Regions from separate parts of the Desulfohalobium retbaense DSM 5692 genome, predicted to be linked through region 2. Evidence: riboswitches for the same ligand, from Rfam matches in the RefSeq annotation. Region 2 holds a riboswitch; the other holds the start of a gene.
What was found. Region 2 has a riboswitch for thiamine pyrophosphate ahead of thiS (sulfur carrier protein ThiS). Riboswitches for the same ligand answer to the same signal wherever they lie in the genome.

Region 1 (7,674 bases), 1.1 Mb from region 2:
CGCAGAGGCCACGCGTTCTGCCGATACGCCGACGACTGCAATATCTACGTGCAAACAAAACGGTCCGGCGAACGCGCAATGGCCTCGATCACCCGGTTTCTGACAGAGCGGTTGAAGTTGAGGGTCAACGCGGATAAGAGCGCGGTTGACCGGCCATGGAAAAGGAAATTCCTTGGGTACTCGATGACCTGGCATACGCAGCCGCGGCTCAAGGTTGCGCCCAGTGTGGTCAAACGCCTGAAACAGGCGGTACGGGAGGAATTTCGACGTGGGCGGGGACGGTCGCTCAAGAAGACGATAGACACCCTTGCGCCGAAACTGCGAGGCTGGATGAACTACTTCAAGCTGGCGGAGGTAAAGGGAGTTTTTGAAGAACTGGACATGTGGATTCGCCGCAGATTGCGCAATATCCTGTGGCGGCATTGGAAACGACCCTACGCCCGAGCAAGGAACCTGATTCGCCGGGGACTGACTGAAGAGCGCGCCTGGAAATCCGCCATCAACGGCCGCGGGCCATGGTGGAACTCCGGCGCATCGCATATGAACCAGGCATTCCCCAAGAAATACTTTGATTCACTTGGACTCGTGTCACTGCAAGATCAACTTCGCAAAGCTCAAAGTGTCAGGTGAACCGCCGTGGTACGGAACCGTATGCCCGGTGGTGTGAGAGGACGGGGGCCGCAAGGCCCCCTCCTACTCGATGGAAATGGGACCTCAAAAAGGGGCGAAGCAGCCAGACGGGAGTATGGGCTGCACCTGGCGATTATTCGGGTTGCCAGACGAGGGTGTCCAGGTCCACGGGGTTGTTCAGCAACCCTTTGTCGCGCATGAAGGTCTCCAGGGCTTCCCACCGCTGCCGGGTCTGGGCGGGGCTGCCCTTGAAAAAGGGCAGTGTGGCTTCGAAAGCGCGCCGGTTGAGTTCATTGGCGCTATCGGGATAGCTGGCGAAAAAAGCTTCTCTGGAGCGCTTTGGGTGTTCCAGGGTCCACTCGGTGCCCTGCTTTAAGGCATTGATCAGCCCGGCGACCTTTTCTGGTGCTTCGCTGACCGTTTTGGCGTTGGCGATCAAAACGAGTTCGTAGAAATCCGGCACACCGTATTCTTCAAAGGCGAAGACCCCGACGTCGAATCCCTCCAGTTCGGCCTGCACCGCTTCGTAATTGCGAAACGCCCCGGCGGAACCGGCGATCTTCCCGGACAAAAGTGGCTGGGTCAGATTGAAGCCGACGCGAACGGTCTCGTAGTCCTCCGGAGTCAGCCCGGCGTGTCCGGCCACAGTTTCAAACAGGACCCGGTACAGCGGCTCCACCGAATAGCCGATCCGTTTGCCCTTGAAGTCGGCTGGCGAGGTGATGCCTTGGTCTTTGCGGTACAAAACGCAGCTTAGGGGGTGCTGGACCAGAGCGCCGACAGCGACCACCGGGAGCCCTTCGGCTCGGGCCTGGAGCACGGTCGGCTGATAGGAGACGGCGAAGTCGACCTTGCCGGCAGCCACCAATTTCAACGGATCATTGGGATCGGCCGGGACCTGGAGATCGACCTCCAGTCCTTGGTCAGCAAAAAATCCCTGGGTCTTGGCCGCGTTCAAGGTGGCGTGGTTGGGATTGGGGTACCAGTCGAGCATGAGCGAGGTGGCACTGTGGGCCGGGAGGACCGAGGCCAGCAGGAATGTCAGCGTCAAAAGGGCACAACGTAAATGCATATACAACCTCCGTGGTGATTGGGTGAATACAAAAGGGGTTTGCCAAAGGCTCGGGGGCAAGGCTCGGGATTGTCGCCGAGCCGGTTCTGAAAATTTTGCCTGCGGCCTGAAAAAACTCGCTCGAAGGCAACGTAGTCCTCCTGCCTGCCGCGAGTGGAGCCGCCGTGGGAGCTTGTGTTTGTATTGTTGCGTATTGCCAGGTGGTGTGCCGGCAGGAGCAAACGCGGCCGAACTCGCTCAGACAGCTTTCAGGCCGTATTCAAAATCTCCAGAACTGGATTTCCAAGTTTGGAATTGACGCTGATTCAGTTCTGGAAAGCGTAACCCCGCGGTCAGGTCCGTCGCCAGGGAGTGAGCCAGCGTTCGACAAGCACGACCAGGGCGTAGAGGCCCACACCGATCATGGAGAGCAGGACAATGGCCGCAAAGACACGGTCGACTTGCATCTGGGCGTTGGCCTGGACCATATAGTACCCCAGTCCCTGCCTGGCCCCGACCCATTCTCCAATCACCGCGCCGATGACGCTGACGGCCATGCCGATCTTGGCTCCGGCAAAAATATGCGGCAGGGCCTGGGGCACCCGCACGGTCCAAAATATCCGCCACCGGCCGGCTTCCAAAACCCGCAGCAGATCCAACAGATCCCTGTCCGCGGCCTTGAGTCCCTGGACGGTGCTGACGGTGATTGGAAAAAAGACGATCAGGGCCGCCATGACCACTTTGGACCCAATGCCGTAGCCGAACCAGAGCACCAGAAGCGGGGCAATGGCGAAGACGGGGATCGTCTGGGAACCGATGACCAGCGGCAGCAGGGCCCGTTCCAGGATGCGTGAACCGGCGATGCCGGCACCGAGGAGCAGTCCGGCTGCCAGAGCGACCCCGAAACCGAGAACGATCTCGCTGCAGGTGGTCAGCGCGTGGGGCACGAGCCGGGGCCAGTGGGCGAGCAGGGCCTGGGCAATCCGGGATGGTGGCGGCAGGATATAGTGCGGCATATCCCATACGGCGACGCCGATTTCCCAGAACACGAGCAGGCCGGCCAGGACCGCCAGGGGCCAGAGGCAGTTCAGGAAACGGCGGCGCATGTAGGAGAGCTCCAGGTGTCCAACTGCTCCAGCAGGAATGCTTTGTGCTCCACAAAGGCCGGGTCCGTGACTTGGCGCGGGCGGGGCAAATCGACGGCAAGACTGGTCTGGACCTGGGCTGGGCAGGGGGTGAGGACCAGCACGGTGTCAGCCAGGATCAAGGCTTCGTCCACGTCGTGGGTCACGAGGATGATTGAGGCCCCCAAGGCGCGCCAGACTTGCAGAAGTTGGTCGTGCATGGCCCGGCGGGTGATGGCGTCCAGCGCGCCGAAGGGCTCGTCCAAAAGGATGACCGGCTTGCTGCACAGCAGGGTGCGCAGCAGCGCCGCGCGCTGGCGCATGCCTCCGGAGAGGTGGTGCGGATAGCTTCCGGCGGCCTCGGCGAGCCCGAACCCGGGGAGATGGTCGCGGACGGTTTGTCGGGCGGCCTTTTTGGGATGGCCCTGCATGAGTAGCCCCAGAGCGGCGTTGTCCTCAACAGTGCGCCAGGGCAGAAGCAGATCTTTTTGCTGCATGTAGCTGACACGGCCCCGCAGGTCGGAGACCGGCTTTTGGCCGTAGGTCACACTTCCCTCGTGCGTGGGCAAAAGCCCGGCCAGCACGTGGAGCAGAGTCGATTTGCCGCAGCCGCTGGGCCCAATCAGGGCGAGGCATTGTCCCGGGGGCAGGGCAAAGGTCATCTCGGAGAAGACCGTGCTCCCGTCCGCAACATAGCGAGCGGCCAGTTCGGACACGGCGATATGCTCAGGCGGATGCATGGGCATCGTCGGTTCCGAAGACGGCGGCGTAAGGGTTGGTCGGTCCGCGGCCGTGGCCCAGCGGTCCGGCTGCGGCGATGGCTCGGGTGATAAACCGCTTGGCCTGGGTAACGGCCTGGACCATATCCCCGGACTGGGCCAGGAAAGTGGCGATGGCCGCGGAGTAGGTGCAGCCGGTGCCGTGGGTGTGCACCGTGTCTACGCGGTGGCCCGGCAACCAGATGCCTTGGTGGCCGTCGAACAGGAGGTCCGCGGCATCGTCGACGAGGTGGCCCCCTTTGAGCAGCACATAGGCTGGCCCTCGGGCGTGGATAGCTGCGGCCGCCTGTTCCATGCCGGCCCGGTCGGTGACCGGAAAGCCGCAGAGCAGTTCGGCCTCGCCGAGATTGGGGGTGACCACAGCGGCCAGGGGAAAGAGGTTGTCCTGCAGCGATTGACGGGCGTCTTCGGCAAGAAGGGGATCACCGCTGGTGGCGACCATGACCGGATCGAGTACGAGCGGGGCGGCAGTGAGCGCCCGCAGCCCCTCGGCTACGGTCCGGACGATGCCGGCGGTGGCCAGCATGCCGATTTTGAGGGTATCGGTTCCGATGTCCGTGAGCACGGACTCCATCTGCTGCCGGATAAATGCCTCGGGTACGGGATGGACCCCCTGGACGCCGAGGGTGTTTTGTGCGGTCAGGGCGGTCAGGACACTGGTGCCGTGCCCGCCTAACAAAGCGATGGTTTTCAGGTCGGTTTGGATTCCGGCGCCGCCGCCGGAATCGGATCCGGCGATGGTCAAAATTTTCTTCATGGCTGCCTCCTTGTCGATGCCGGTGGCAATCGGTCCCGGCGCGCGATCCGAGGTCGGATTGCGCGGGCGGCAATCCCTGCGGCACAAAAAAAACCGCTTCCCTGATCAAAGGGAAGCGGTACGGCAGCGTTTTGGCAGACACCGGGTCTGACTCACGTGTCGACTCGCTTCCCTGCGCAGGTATTACCCAGTTCAGGTTCCAAGGGTCTCCCGATCGGTGTCGGGACTCTCAGGGGATATACTCCCCTCCCCTAGCGAAAGATTCACGCTAGCAGATCATTATGCTTTCTGTAAAGCGACCGGGCCACAGGGAATGTGTACCCGGGAGTGGATGGTTTTTTACGCGGCGCGTTCCAACTGTTCCTGGCATTCGATGCACAACCGCGCGCTCGGGCAAGCCACCAGCCGGGGCACGCCGATCTCCTCTCCGCATTCCTCGCACAGACCGTATTCCCCGTTGGCGAGTTGGTGCAAGGCCTGCTCCACTTCATGGAGCTGGTGCAACAGCCGTTGCTGGCGAAGCAAGGCGAGTTGGCGGTCGGTGGAGAGGGTGGCCTGATCTGCAGGATCTGCCAGATTATGGGGCATGGTGGCCAGGTCGTTTTGCATCTGGCCGATGGCCTCCTCCAATTCCTGCTTTTTCTGGGACAGTACAGTGTTCATGTGGTGCAATTGCTCGCGGTCCATACTGGTCTCCTTTTTTCAGGATGGCAACGAAGGGCTGGACTTGTGGACCCGTCCATTGTCCGCCTTGTAACCACCATGATCACTGTGTGCATGACCGTGCGGTGTCGAATGCAGCACAATAGAATGACGGTGGCCTTGTAAACGGCACACAGGCGCCATGCCTGTGTCACCGAAACGGGCCATAGCCTGAGGTGCGGAGGGAGACCGTGTGTGAAGGTATCGTGTTCTGTCGTTTTTGCGCAAAGGAGGAAGATATGCGCATGCTCAAAAAGCAATTTCTGCTGCGTCTGGCACTGTTTCTTGTGGTTGTGTCCCTGCTGCCGAGTCTGGCACTGGCCAAGCAGGCCAAGTACGTCTTTTTGTTTATCGGGGACGGCATGGGATTGCCGCAGCGCAGTGCAGCCGCTGAATTTATCCAAGGGGAATTGTTGATGGACAGTTTCCCGGCCCAGGGTATCACCTCGACCTATGCCGCGGACCGCTTTATCACCGGTTCGGCTCCGGCGGCCACGGCCATGGCCAGCGGCCAGAAGACGAACATCGGCGTGGTCGGTCTGGACACCCAGCTGCGCCCGGTGAAAACATTGGCGGAAATGGCCAAGGAGCAGGGCAAGAAGGTCGGGATTGTCTCCTCGGTGTCCATCGACCACGCCACGCCTGCGGCCTTTTATGCCCACGTCAAAGCTCGCGGCCAATACTATGATATTGATGTGGCCCTGGCGGAAAGCGGCTTCGACTACTTCGCCGGTGGGGGGTTAAAGGATCCGGACAACTCCCGCGACAATTCCGCAAATTACGTCGGCAACGCCCTCGATCTGGCCAAGGAAAACGGGTACACCCTGATCAATTCCAAGCCGGCCTTCGCAAAATTGGGCCCGGCTGACGGCAAAGTTTTGGCCTGGAATGACTGGCTGCAAAACAGCAAGGCCCTGCCCTACGAGATGGACCAGCGCCAGGATCAGGACATCTCGCTCAAGGAATTCACGGCCAAGGGCATCGAGTTGTTGGACAACGAGAAGGGCTTTTTCATGATGGTCGAAGGCGGCAAGATCGACTGGGCCTGCCACGCCAACGACGCCACCGCTGCCATTCACGACACCCTGGCCTTTGATGCCGCGTTGAACGAGGCTTACACATTCTATGAACAGCATCCGGAGGAAACCCTGATCGTGGTCACCGGTGACCACGAATGCGGCGGTTTGACCCTCGGTTTTGCCGGTACAAAGTACGCCACCAATTTCGAGGTCCTGGGCAAGCAGAAGATCTCCTTTCGCAAATTTACGCAGCAGGTTCTGCCGGCCTTCAAGGAAAACGGGGAAGCGAGCTTTGCGGACATCAAGCCGGTGATCGAAGACAATTTCGGCCTGCGCTTTGATGGTCCGGCCGAAGACCCCATGACCCTGGCCGCCCATGAGGTTGCTCAGATCAAGGAGGCCTTCGGGCGCTCCATGGGCGCGGAGAAGGTCAGCTCCGAGGACAAGCGGACCTACCTCCTCTATGGTGGCTACGATCCCCTGGCCGTGACCCTGACCCACATCCTGGACCAAAAAGCCGGCATGGGCTGGACTTCTTACAAGCACACCGGTGTGCCGGTCTCTACCTCGGCCATCGGAGTCGGTGCCAAACAGTTCAACGGGTCGTATGATAATACCGATATCGCCACGAAGATCATGGAAAGCATGGGCATCGCGCCCAAGGTCTATCTGGCGACCAACTAAATCCGAGTACCGCAACGAAGAAACAGACAGGGCGGCGGGCAAGTTCCGCCGCCCTGTCTGTATTCCGGGGAGGGGATATGGATTTCGTGACCCACTATCTGCGGCCCGAGAGCCGCGCGGATTGGATCTGCTGCCTGGGGTTCGTGCTGCTCAGTGCTGTCTTGTATTTGTTGCCCACCGGATTCGAAGATCAGGTCGACAGTCGAGGAGTGCGCTGCCGCGGGGAAGTGCTTTCAGTGGACAACAGCGAAGTGATCAAGACCGGAATGGTCAGTCAGGGGACGCAGGAACTGGAATTGGAACTGCTCGATGGGGCCAAGAAAGGCCATATTGTCGAGGCCAGCAACCATTTGATGGGGCAGATGGACCGCGACGAGATCTTCGCCCCCGGCGACGTCGCCCTGGTTGTGCTGACTCTCTCTCCAGACGGGTCCATCCAGTATGTCAATGCACAGGCCCAGTACCGTATCGGTGGAGAAATGGTCTTGCTGGGAGGATTTGCGGTGCTGCTGCTCCTCTTTGCCGGCTGGACCGGGGCCAAAGCCTTGTTGTCCTTTGCTTTTGCTGCCCTGGGAATCTGGAAGATTCTGGTCCCGGCGATGCTCAAAGGGGCTGATCCGGTGCTGGTCTCCCTGGCCGTGGTCGTCGGCTTGGCGGCGGCGATCATTTTTCTCGTGGCGGGGGTGAATCGGCGGGGATTGACGGCGTTTACCGGCTGTATTCTGGGGGTGGGCATCAGTTGCCTGCTTGGGCTCTATTTTGTCGAGAGCCTGCACATCCACGGCGCAGTGCTGCCCTTTTCCGAGACGCTGCTGTATTCCGGGTTCGCCCACCTGGATCTGGAGCGGGTCTTTATCGGGGCCGTGTTTCTGGCAGCCTCGGGAGCGGTCATGGACCTGGCTGTAGATGTGGCGGCGAGCATGGAGGA
Region 2 (7,674 bases):
GACGGACGATCTTGGTCGAACTGCTGCCCATGCCGGACAAGAGTGCGACAAAGGCCAGGACAACCACAGGTACAACAAGGTGGGACATCAGTCTTGGCAGGATGCAACGCATGGTATCACCTTGGTTTGGAAAGGTTTGCGGCACAAGGGAACGCTTGTTTGTAAACGTCGTCGCCCCATTGGGTCACAGCGGCAAACGGGTGAGCACACCCTCTCGTTCAAGCCCTGCAAGAACGGTGGTGACCGTTTCCCGGACACTGGCGGGAAAAACGATGCGCAGGACAGCCTCGTATTTGTCGGCGACTGAAAGATACGCCAGATTGTCGTGTGCTTCAAGGATGAACCGCACATAGGCGATTTCCCGTCGTGGGACGTGGACAAAAATCCGTTGGGACCAGGTCTCAGAGGACTTCGGCGCCATTGTCCGTCACCAGAACCATGTGTTCCCAGCGTACGCCGCCCCATTCCCGGTAATACAGTCCGGGTTCAATGGTGATGACCATGCCGGGTTGCAGAAGGTGTTCGCTGTAGGGACTCAGACTCGGGGCTTCATGGGTTTCCAGACCGATGCCGTGTCCCAGGGCGTGGGTGAAATAGTCCTCCTGGCCGTGGGCGCGGAAGGTTTCCTTGGCCACTGTATACAGGTCTTTGACCGGCATTCCCGGGGCAATGGCCTCGATGGCCTTGCGCTGGGCCTCCTGGACCCGTTCGCGGGTCTGCAGGAATTGTTGCGAGGGAGTCTGACCGACCCAAAATGTGCGGGTCTGATCTGAACAATACTGCATTTTGCGTCCGCCGGTATCGATCAGCACCGGGCATTGTTCCGTAATGGGAGTCTCACCGGGGATGGCATGGGGCAGGGCCGCGTTTGGCCCCACTGCGGCAATGGTGGCAAAGGCCAACTCGGTGGCGCCGTTTTCCCGGAAGAGTTTTTCGATCTGCCAGGACAGCCAGGCCTCGGTTCGCCCGGGTTGGAGGATTGCCTCCACAGATTCGAAAACAAAGTGATTGAGTTTGCAGGATTGCCGCAGGCATTCAATTTCCTGGGTGTCTTTGCTCAAACGGAGATTTTCGACCAAGTTGGTGGTTGGCCGGAGGTTGAGGTCGCGGCTGAGTTCCTGAAAAGTTTCCACGTCCAGGCTACGGGCCTCGAAGCCGATGGTCTCCAGCCCCAAATCGCGTAGCATGCCACTGACGGAGGTGTTGCGTTTTCCGGTATAGACGAAGAGGTCCTCAGCGGGCCAGACCTGTTTGGCGGCCTCGGTATACCTGGGATCGGTCAGCAACCAGTCCCGGCCCTGGGCGGTAACCACGATCCAGCCCGCGCTTTCGTTACACTGCGGGTCGTGGAGTTCAAAATGGCTCAGATAGTACCGGTTGGCGGCATGGGAGACGATCAAGGCGTCGAGGCCCTGATCAGAAAGGACGCTGCGCAGAGCGGCGCGGCGGTGTCGGGTCGGCATATGCAATCCTTTGGTTCTGTGCATTTTCAGACGATCTGTCCGGCGGCAGGGAAGGAAGGCCGTTGCCGCCGGAGGATCATGCCCCGAGGGATATAGCGCAAACTGTGTTGACCATGCAAGACAGATCACCTTTACAGGCGTCTTGAGATTCATTATACCTTCTCTCGTGCTAGGGGAGCCCTCGGGGCTGAGAGGGGCCAGGAGCCCGACCCTTGGAACCTGATGCGGGTCATACCGCCGCAGGGAAGCGTGGCCCACTGCCAACGACCAGTGCGTATCCGCCCGCTTTCCTGGGAAAGCGGGCTTTTTTTATGCGCTCGCCAGTTGGCGATCCAGATAGAGGGGAGCAGGCGACGGATTTGGCCGGTTGACGGCCAGAGAAGCCGCACAGATCCCGACACACAATGCTGGGGGAGCCCTTCGGGGCTGAGAGGGACTGCGGTCCGACCCTTGGAACCTGACGCGGTTTGAACCGCCGGAGGGAAGCAGCCAAGCCGAAACACCGTGCCTGGTTTGGAACCCTCCTTTGCGGAGGGTTTTTTTGTGCCTGCCCGGGCGGGACCCTCTGGTGGCGCCGAGCCTGAATAAGACTGCCAGGCTCGGGGGTTGTTCCTCAGCATGTCCCGGATTCAGGAAAGAAACAGAGCGCCGCATGCCGGTGGAAAACAAGGACGTCAGTTATGGAGATTCAGGTCAATGGAGAACTGGTACGTGTCTGTGAGCCCATGGATCTCGCCGCGTATCTGCAGACGCTCAAACTCGATTTCGACCGGGTCGTCGTCGAGTATAACGGGGCGATTGTACCTCGGGAGAAGTGGCCAGAAATCTGGTTGAGCGCCGGGGACCGAGTCGAAATCGTCCAATTTGTCGGAGGTGGATGATGGTAGAGGAAATGGAAGGAGCGCCGTTGAGTATCGGCGGGACGGCGCTTTCGTCGCGATTGTTTATTGGAACCGGGAAGTACGGCAACGATAGCCTGATCCCCGACGTGGTCCGCGTCAGCGGAGCACAGGTTATCACCGTGGCCCTGCGCCGGGTCGACTTTGCGGCCCAGCACGACAATGTCATGCAGCATATCCCCGAGGGAATGCGCCTTTTGCCTAATACCTCGGGCGCGCGCACGGCACAGGAAGCGGTGCGGATCGCCCGCTTGGCCCGGGCTGCCGGATGCGGAGACTGGATCAAAATCGAAGTCATCGATGACTCGCGGTATCTCCTGCCCGACGGATACGCAACAGCCAAGGCCACTGAACAATTGGTCAAAGAGGGATTTACGGTCCTGCCGTATATCAATCCGGATCTCTATGTGGCCCGGAGCTTGGTCAATGCCGGAGCAGCGGCGGTCATGCCCCTCGGAGCCCCCATTGGCTCCAATCGGGGGCTCAAGACCAGGGAAATGGTCCGCATCCTCGTCGATGAGATCGATGTCCCGGTCATCGTGGACGCCGGTTTGGGATTGCCGTCCCATGCCTGTGAGGCGATGGAGCTTGGGGCCGACGCCTGTCTGGTCAATACCGGCATCGCCTCGGCTGCAGATCCTTTGCGGATGGCCGCAGCGTTTGCCGCCGGTGTCCAAGCCGGCCGCGATGCCTGGCTGGCTGGCCGCGGTGTATCGTCTGCGCAGGCCCAGGCCTCTTCGCCGCTGACCGGGTTTCTCGATGGATAAGCCCTGCCGGGCAAGGAGCACGACCAGGGAGCAGCCCCTCTGCTCTGCATTCGTGGTTTGTCTGGTGCCAGAGCCGGTGATGCGTGGCTTGAAGAGGCTGTTCACGCTGGGGCGTTGAGAAAAAAACGAGGAAAGCATCATGGAATTTGCCGATATCCTGGAACAATGGCCCGCGGATCGAGTAGAGGCGTTTTGCCGTACCCGAAGTTCTGCAGATGTCCGGCGAGCCCTGCAGACAATTCGCCTCAGAGCTGAGGAGTATTTGACCCTGCTGTCGCCCGCGGCCCAGGACCATCTGGAGGCCATGGCCCGCCGAGCCCAGGCCGAAACCCGACGGAACTTCGGCCGTGCCATTGTCCTGTTCACCCCATTGTATCTCTCGAATTATTGCCAGAACCAATGTGTTTACTGCGGCTTCAACGCCGCTCAACCCATTGCCCGGCGCAAGCTCGAGGACCGGGAAGTGGAAGCCGAAGCCGAAGCCATCGCCGCCACTGGTCTGGGCCATTTGCTTCTTCTCACCGGTGAGGCCCCGCAACTCGCCGGAGTCGAGTATCTGGAGCGGTGCCTGCGTCAGTTGACCCGGTGGTTTTCTTCGGTTGCCCTTGAAGTTTTTCCCATGGGGCGCACGGAATATGCCCGTTTGGTCCGGGCGGGGGCGGATGGATTGACCTTGTATCAGGAAACCTATGACCGGGAGCTGTATGCAGCGCTCCATCCGGCCGGACCGAAACGGGATTTTGATTTCCGCCTCGGGGCCCCGGAGCGGGCGTGTCAGGCCGGTATGCGATCCGTGAGCCTTGGAGCGCTTTTGGGATTGGGGGCTTGGCGGCACGACTCCTTTGCGACCGGTTTGCACGCCGCTTTTTTGCAACACCGGTATCCCGGGGTGGAATTGGCCGTTTCCCTGCCCCGGATGCGGCCGCATTGCGGCGGGTATGAGCCGGCCCATCCGGTTTCGGATCGGGAACTGGTCCAGATCATGCTGGCCCACAGGCTTTTTCTGCCCTATGCGGGCCTTACCCTTTCCACCCGGGAGAGCGCTGCCCTGCGGGACAATGTCCTGGAACTGGGGGTGACGAAATTGTCGGCAGGATCAGTGACTGCGGTCGGCGGGCACACGGACGGCCCTGAGACCGAGGGACAGTTCGACATCGCCGACACTCGCGATGTGGCAACCCTGTCCAATGCTTTGCGTGCTCGGCATTTCCAGCCGGTGTTCAAGGATTGGGAGCCGCTTCTGGAGACCGGGACGTGAGTGTACTCCACGACGCTGTGGCCGCCCATATAGGACAAGAAGCGGGCCGGTTCCTGGAACAGTTCCGGATCGGGATCGCCGGCTGTGGCGGTTTGGGATCGAATTGTGCCGTGCATCTGGCCCGCAGCGGATTCCGACGCTTCGTCCTCGTGGATCATGATTGCGTTGAAATATCGAATTTGAACCGGCAGTTTTTTTTCCCCGAACATATCGGGCGGCCAAAAGTGGAGGCGGTGGCCCACACTCTGCTCCGGCTGGACCCGGAGCTGGAAATTCGCACTGTGACCGAGCCCCTGGTTCCGGACACCGCAAGGGAGGTCTTTCAGGGGTGTCATTGCGTGGTGGAATGTCTGGATGACCCTGCAGCCAAAGCTTGGCTGTTGACCACCTGCGCGACCACGCAGCGTCTTTATGTCGGGTCTTGCGGGATAGCGGGATACGGCCGGGCCCAGGCGCAGACTGTCCGGTGGCTGGGAAGGCAGTGTTGCCTGGCCGGGGATCAGCTTTCTGGTGTCGGAGAGCGCACTCCCCCTTTGGCCCCCGGTGTCGGGGCAGCCGCGGCATTACAGGCCGACGTGGTTCTGAGTCATTTTCTGGGCGGCTTTCAGACCGGTGGGCCCAGCATTGAGCAGGGCTCCGCGGAGAGAGCGGTATAGCGGTGTGTCGCACCGGGCGCAGGGTTGCGGGATATCCGGCCTGGTCTCATTGCGGTAGTCGCTGCAGCGTGCGGGGACTGCCAGATTGGAAACAGTTTCAAAAGGACTTTGTTATGCGACAGCGTCTATTAGCAACCGATCTGTATTGTTTGACCGCTTCTGATCTCTCCAGGGGGCGGGAGACTGTGGAAGTCGTAGAGCAGATGCTTGCGGCCGGCATCCGTCTGGTGCAGTACCGGGAGAAAAGCAAAAAGGCTGCTGCGCAGTACAGGGAATGTCAGCAGTTACGGAAGATGACCCGAGACGCTGGAGCCGCTTTCGTGGTCAACGACGATGTCGCCCTGGCTCGGGCGGTCGGGGCTGACGGAGTGCATATCGGGCAAGAGGATCTGCCGGTCCCGGTTGTCCGGGATCTCGTCGGGCCGGACATGGCCATCGGGGTTTCTACCCATGGACCGGACCAGGCCCTGGCTGCTGTGGCCGACGGAGCGGATTATATCGGAGTCGGTCCGCTCTTCGCGACCCAAACCAAAAAGGATGTTTGTGCGCCGGTGGGGCTTGCATATCTCGATTGGGTCGCGGCGCATATCGATCTTCCCTTTGTGGCCATCGGGGGAATCAAGGAACACAATGTGGCAGAAGTCGTGCGCCACGGGGCGCGTTGTGTGGCATTGGTGACCGAGATCACCCAGGCAGAGGATATTGCGGCGACAATCGCCTCGGTGCGCCAAACAATGGCAGCCGCCAAGGGGCAGCGCGGATGATTGCGCATCGGCCTGGAAAAGCTGGTGCGAATCCGCGCGAGGAACTGCCTCGTACTCATCAGAAGCGGTGGGGGAGACAAACGGCTTCCGGGGCGCTCAGGGCGCGCTTTAGGCCACGTTTGCATTGCTCTACTTGCGCGCCATTTGCATGTATGGGCATCAGGCTCAAAAACAAGGTTCTTTGACGAATCCTGTGGATTTTTGGAGTTTGCCGTCTCTTCTGTGTGCCCACTTTCGGCCCGGTATTTTCTCAATCCCGCCAAAGGGGGATCCTTGCCCCCTCCGGACTCTCAAGTGGAACAGAACTCCAGGTGTCGAAGATGGCCCTTGTTGCATCGGAATCCGCCTGGGAGCATTCAGTTCGCGGTCCGGTTTTCCCCCTTTTGGCGGGACCAAGAAAATGTGCGGGCCTTTCGCTCGAAGCACACAGAAGAGACGGCAAACTTTTGCGTCTGAAATTCCATGCCCTGTGACGAAGAGCCAAAAACAAAAGGGTCACAGCACGAAGCTGTGACCCTTTGAAATATCTGGTCGGGAAGACTGGATTCGAACCAGCGACTCCCTGGTCCCAAACCAGGTGCGCTACCAGACTGCGCCACTTCCCGGAAGACGACGATCTCTACATGGAAACAGTGAAAAAGGCAAGACCCTATTTTGCGTTCTGGCCCAGGCCGACGATGGGGATCGGGTGGCCACATTTGGCGCAGCGGCCGTTTTGCAGGGCCTGTTTTTGCAAGGCGAATCCGCGCCGTTTGACGACCAGGGCCTTGCATTGCGGGCAATAGGTCGATTCAGATTCGTGACCGGGCATATTGCCAATATAAATGTAGTCCAGTCCCGCCTGCGTACCGAGTTCATAAGCTCGCTGCAGGGTCTGCAAAGGAGTGGGCGGCGTGTGGTCCATTTGAAATGCCGGATGGAACCGGGAAATATGCCAAGGGACGTGGGGGCCGAGTTCCTCGGCGATAAAGCCGGCCAATTCGCTGAGTTCGCTGTCGCTGTCGTTTTCCCCGGGGATGATCAAAGTGGTGACTTCCAGATGCCAACCGAGTTCAGCGACGGTTCGCAGCGCATGCAGGACCGGCTTGAGCTTGGCGCCGCAGAGTCGGGTGTAGAAGTCCTCCCGGAACGACTTCAGATCGATGTTCGCGGCATCGATGAGTCCATCCCAGTTTTCCAGGCATTCCCTGCTCATGAATCCGTTGCTGACAATGATGTTTTTCAAACCGTATTCTTTTGCCAAACGGGCGGTATCTTCCACGAGTTCAAAAAAAATCGTCGGCTCGGAATAGGTATAGGCCAGACTCGTAACCTCCTGGGCCAGGGCTTCCTGGACCAGTTCCTGGGGGGAGGTCGGACGGCCGTAGATCGGTTGCCCCTGGCGTGGAGGCTGCGACAGGGAATAGTTTTGGCAAAAGGCGCAGGAGAGGTTGCAGCCCATGGTGCCCAAGGACAAAGTGCTTGACCCCGGCCAGAAGTGGAAGAGCGGTTTTTTTTCCACGGGATCGATATTCAGTGCCGCTATCCTGTCGTAGACCAGCGTGTACAGGGCGCCGTCACTATTGCAGCGGACACCGCAATGGCCGCGCTCATTGGGCTCAATTCGGCAGAAATGGCTGCACAGCCGGCATTGGACCCTCTTGTCCGTCAGCGGTTTCCAGATCCTGGCCTTGTGCATGGAAGACTCCTTTTTCTGTCCTGCTGCAGCGTATCAGTCTTGGAAGATGGTCGTCTTCAGTGTCCCGGCAAGATTTTTTCCGATGGGCCCACTCCTTTTTTCCTCCACCTGTTCCCTATAGGCTGATTTCCGGATCATGGTAAAGAGGGAACTCGTGTTCCCTGTTTGGCTCCGGCTTTGGGAAAAGCC

Region 1: it holds a riboswitch for thiamine pyrophosphate, as region 2 does, so the genes downstream of both, thiD (bifunctional hydroxymethylpyrimidine kinase/phosphomethylpyrimidine kinase) here and thiS (sulfur carrier protein ThiS) in region 2, are expected to answer to the same signal.

The regions. Positions count from the first base shown of each region.
Region 1 covers NC_013223.1:2,603,725-2,611,398, reverse strand. The annotation lists gene ltrA (group II intron reverse transcriptase/maturase) at 1-630, shown strand, start outside; gene DRET_RS11510 (ABC transporter substrate-binding protein) at 764-1,702, opposite strand; gene DRET_RS11505 (ABC transporter permease) at 2,035-2,787, opposite strand; gene DRET_RS11500 (ABC transporter ATP-binding protein) at 2,769-3,551, opposite strand; gene thiD (bifunctional hydroxymethylpyrimidine kinase/phosphomethylpyrimidine kinase) at 3,532-4,341, opposite strand; TPP riboswitch at 4,494-4,604, opposite strand; gene DRET_RS11490 (TraR/DksA family transcriptional regulator) at 4,681-5,028, opposite strand; gene DRET_RS11485 (alkaline phosphatase) at 5,283-6,746, shown strand; gene DRET_RS11480 (YibE/F family protein) at 6,824-7,674, shown strand, end outside.
Region 2 covers NC_013223.1:856,603-864,276, forward strand. The annotation lists gene DRET_RS03615 (hypothetical protein) at 1-112, opposite strand, end outside; gene DRET_RS03620 (DUF4911 domain-containing protein) at 185-421, opposite strand; gene DRET_RS03625 (M24 family metallopeptidase) at 402-1,463, opposite strand; TPP riboswitch at 1,625-1,726, shown strand; TPP riboswitch at 1,863-1,964, shown strand; gene thiS (sulfur carrier protein ThiS) at 2,144-2,344, shown strand; gene DRET_RS03635 (thiazole synthase) at 2,344-3,129, shown strand; gene thiH (2-iminoacetate synthase ThiH) at 3,269-4,387, shown strand; gene thiF (sulfur carrier protein ThiS adenylyltransferase ThiF) at 4,384-5,043, shown strand; gene thiE (thiamine phosphate synthase) at 5,157-5,807, shown strand; tRNA gene DRET_RS03655 (tRNA-Pro) at 6,336-6,412, opposite strand; gene amrS (AmmeMemoRadiSam system radical SAM enzyme) at 6,457-7,485, opposite strand.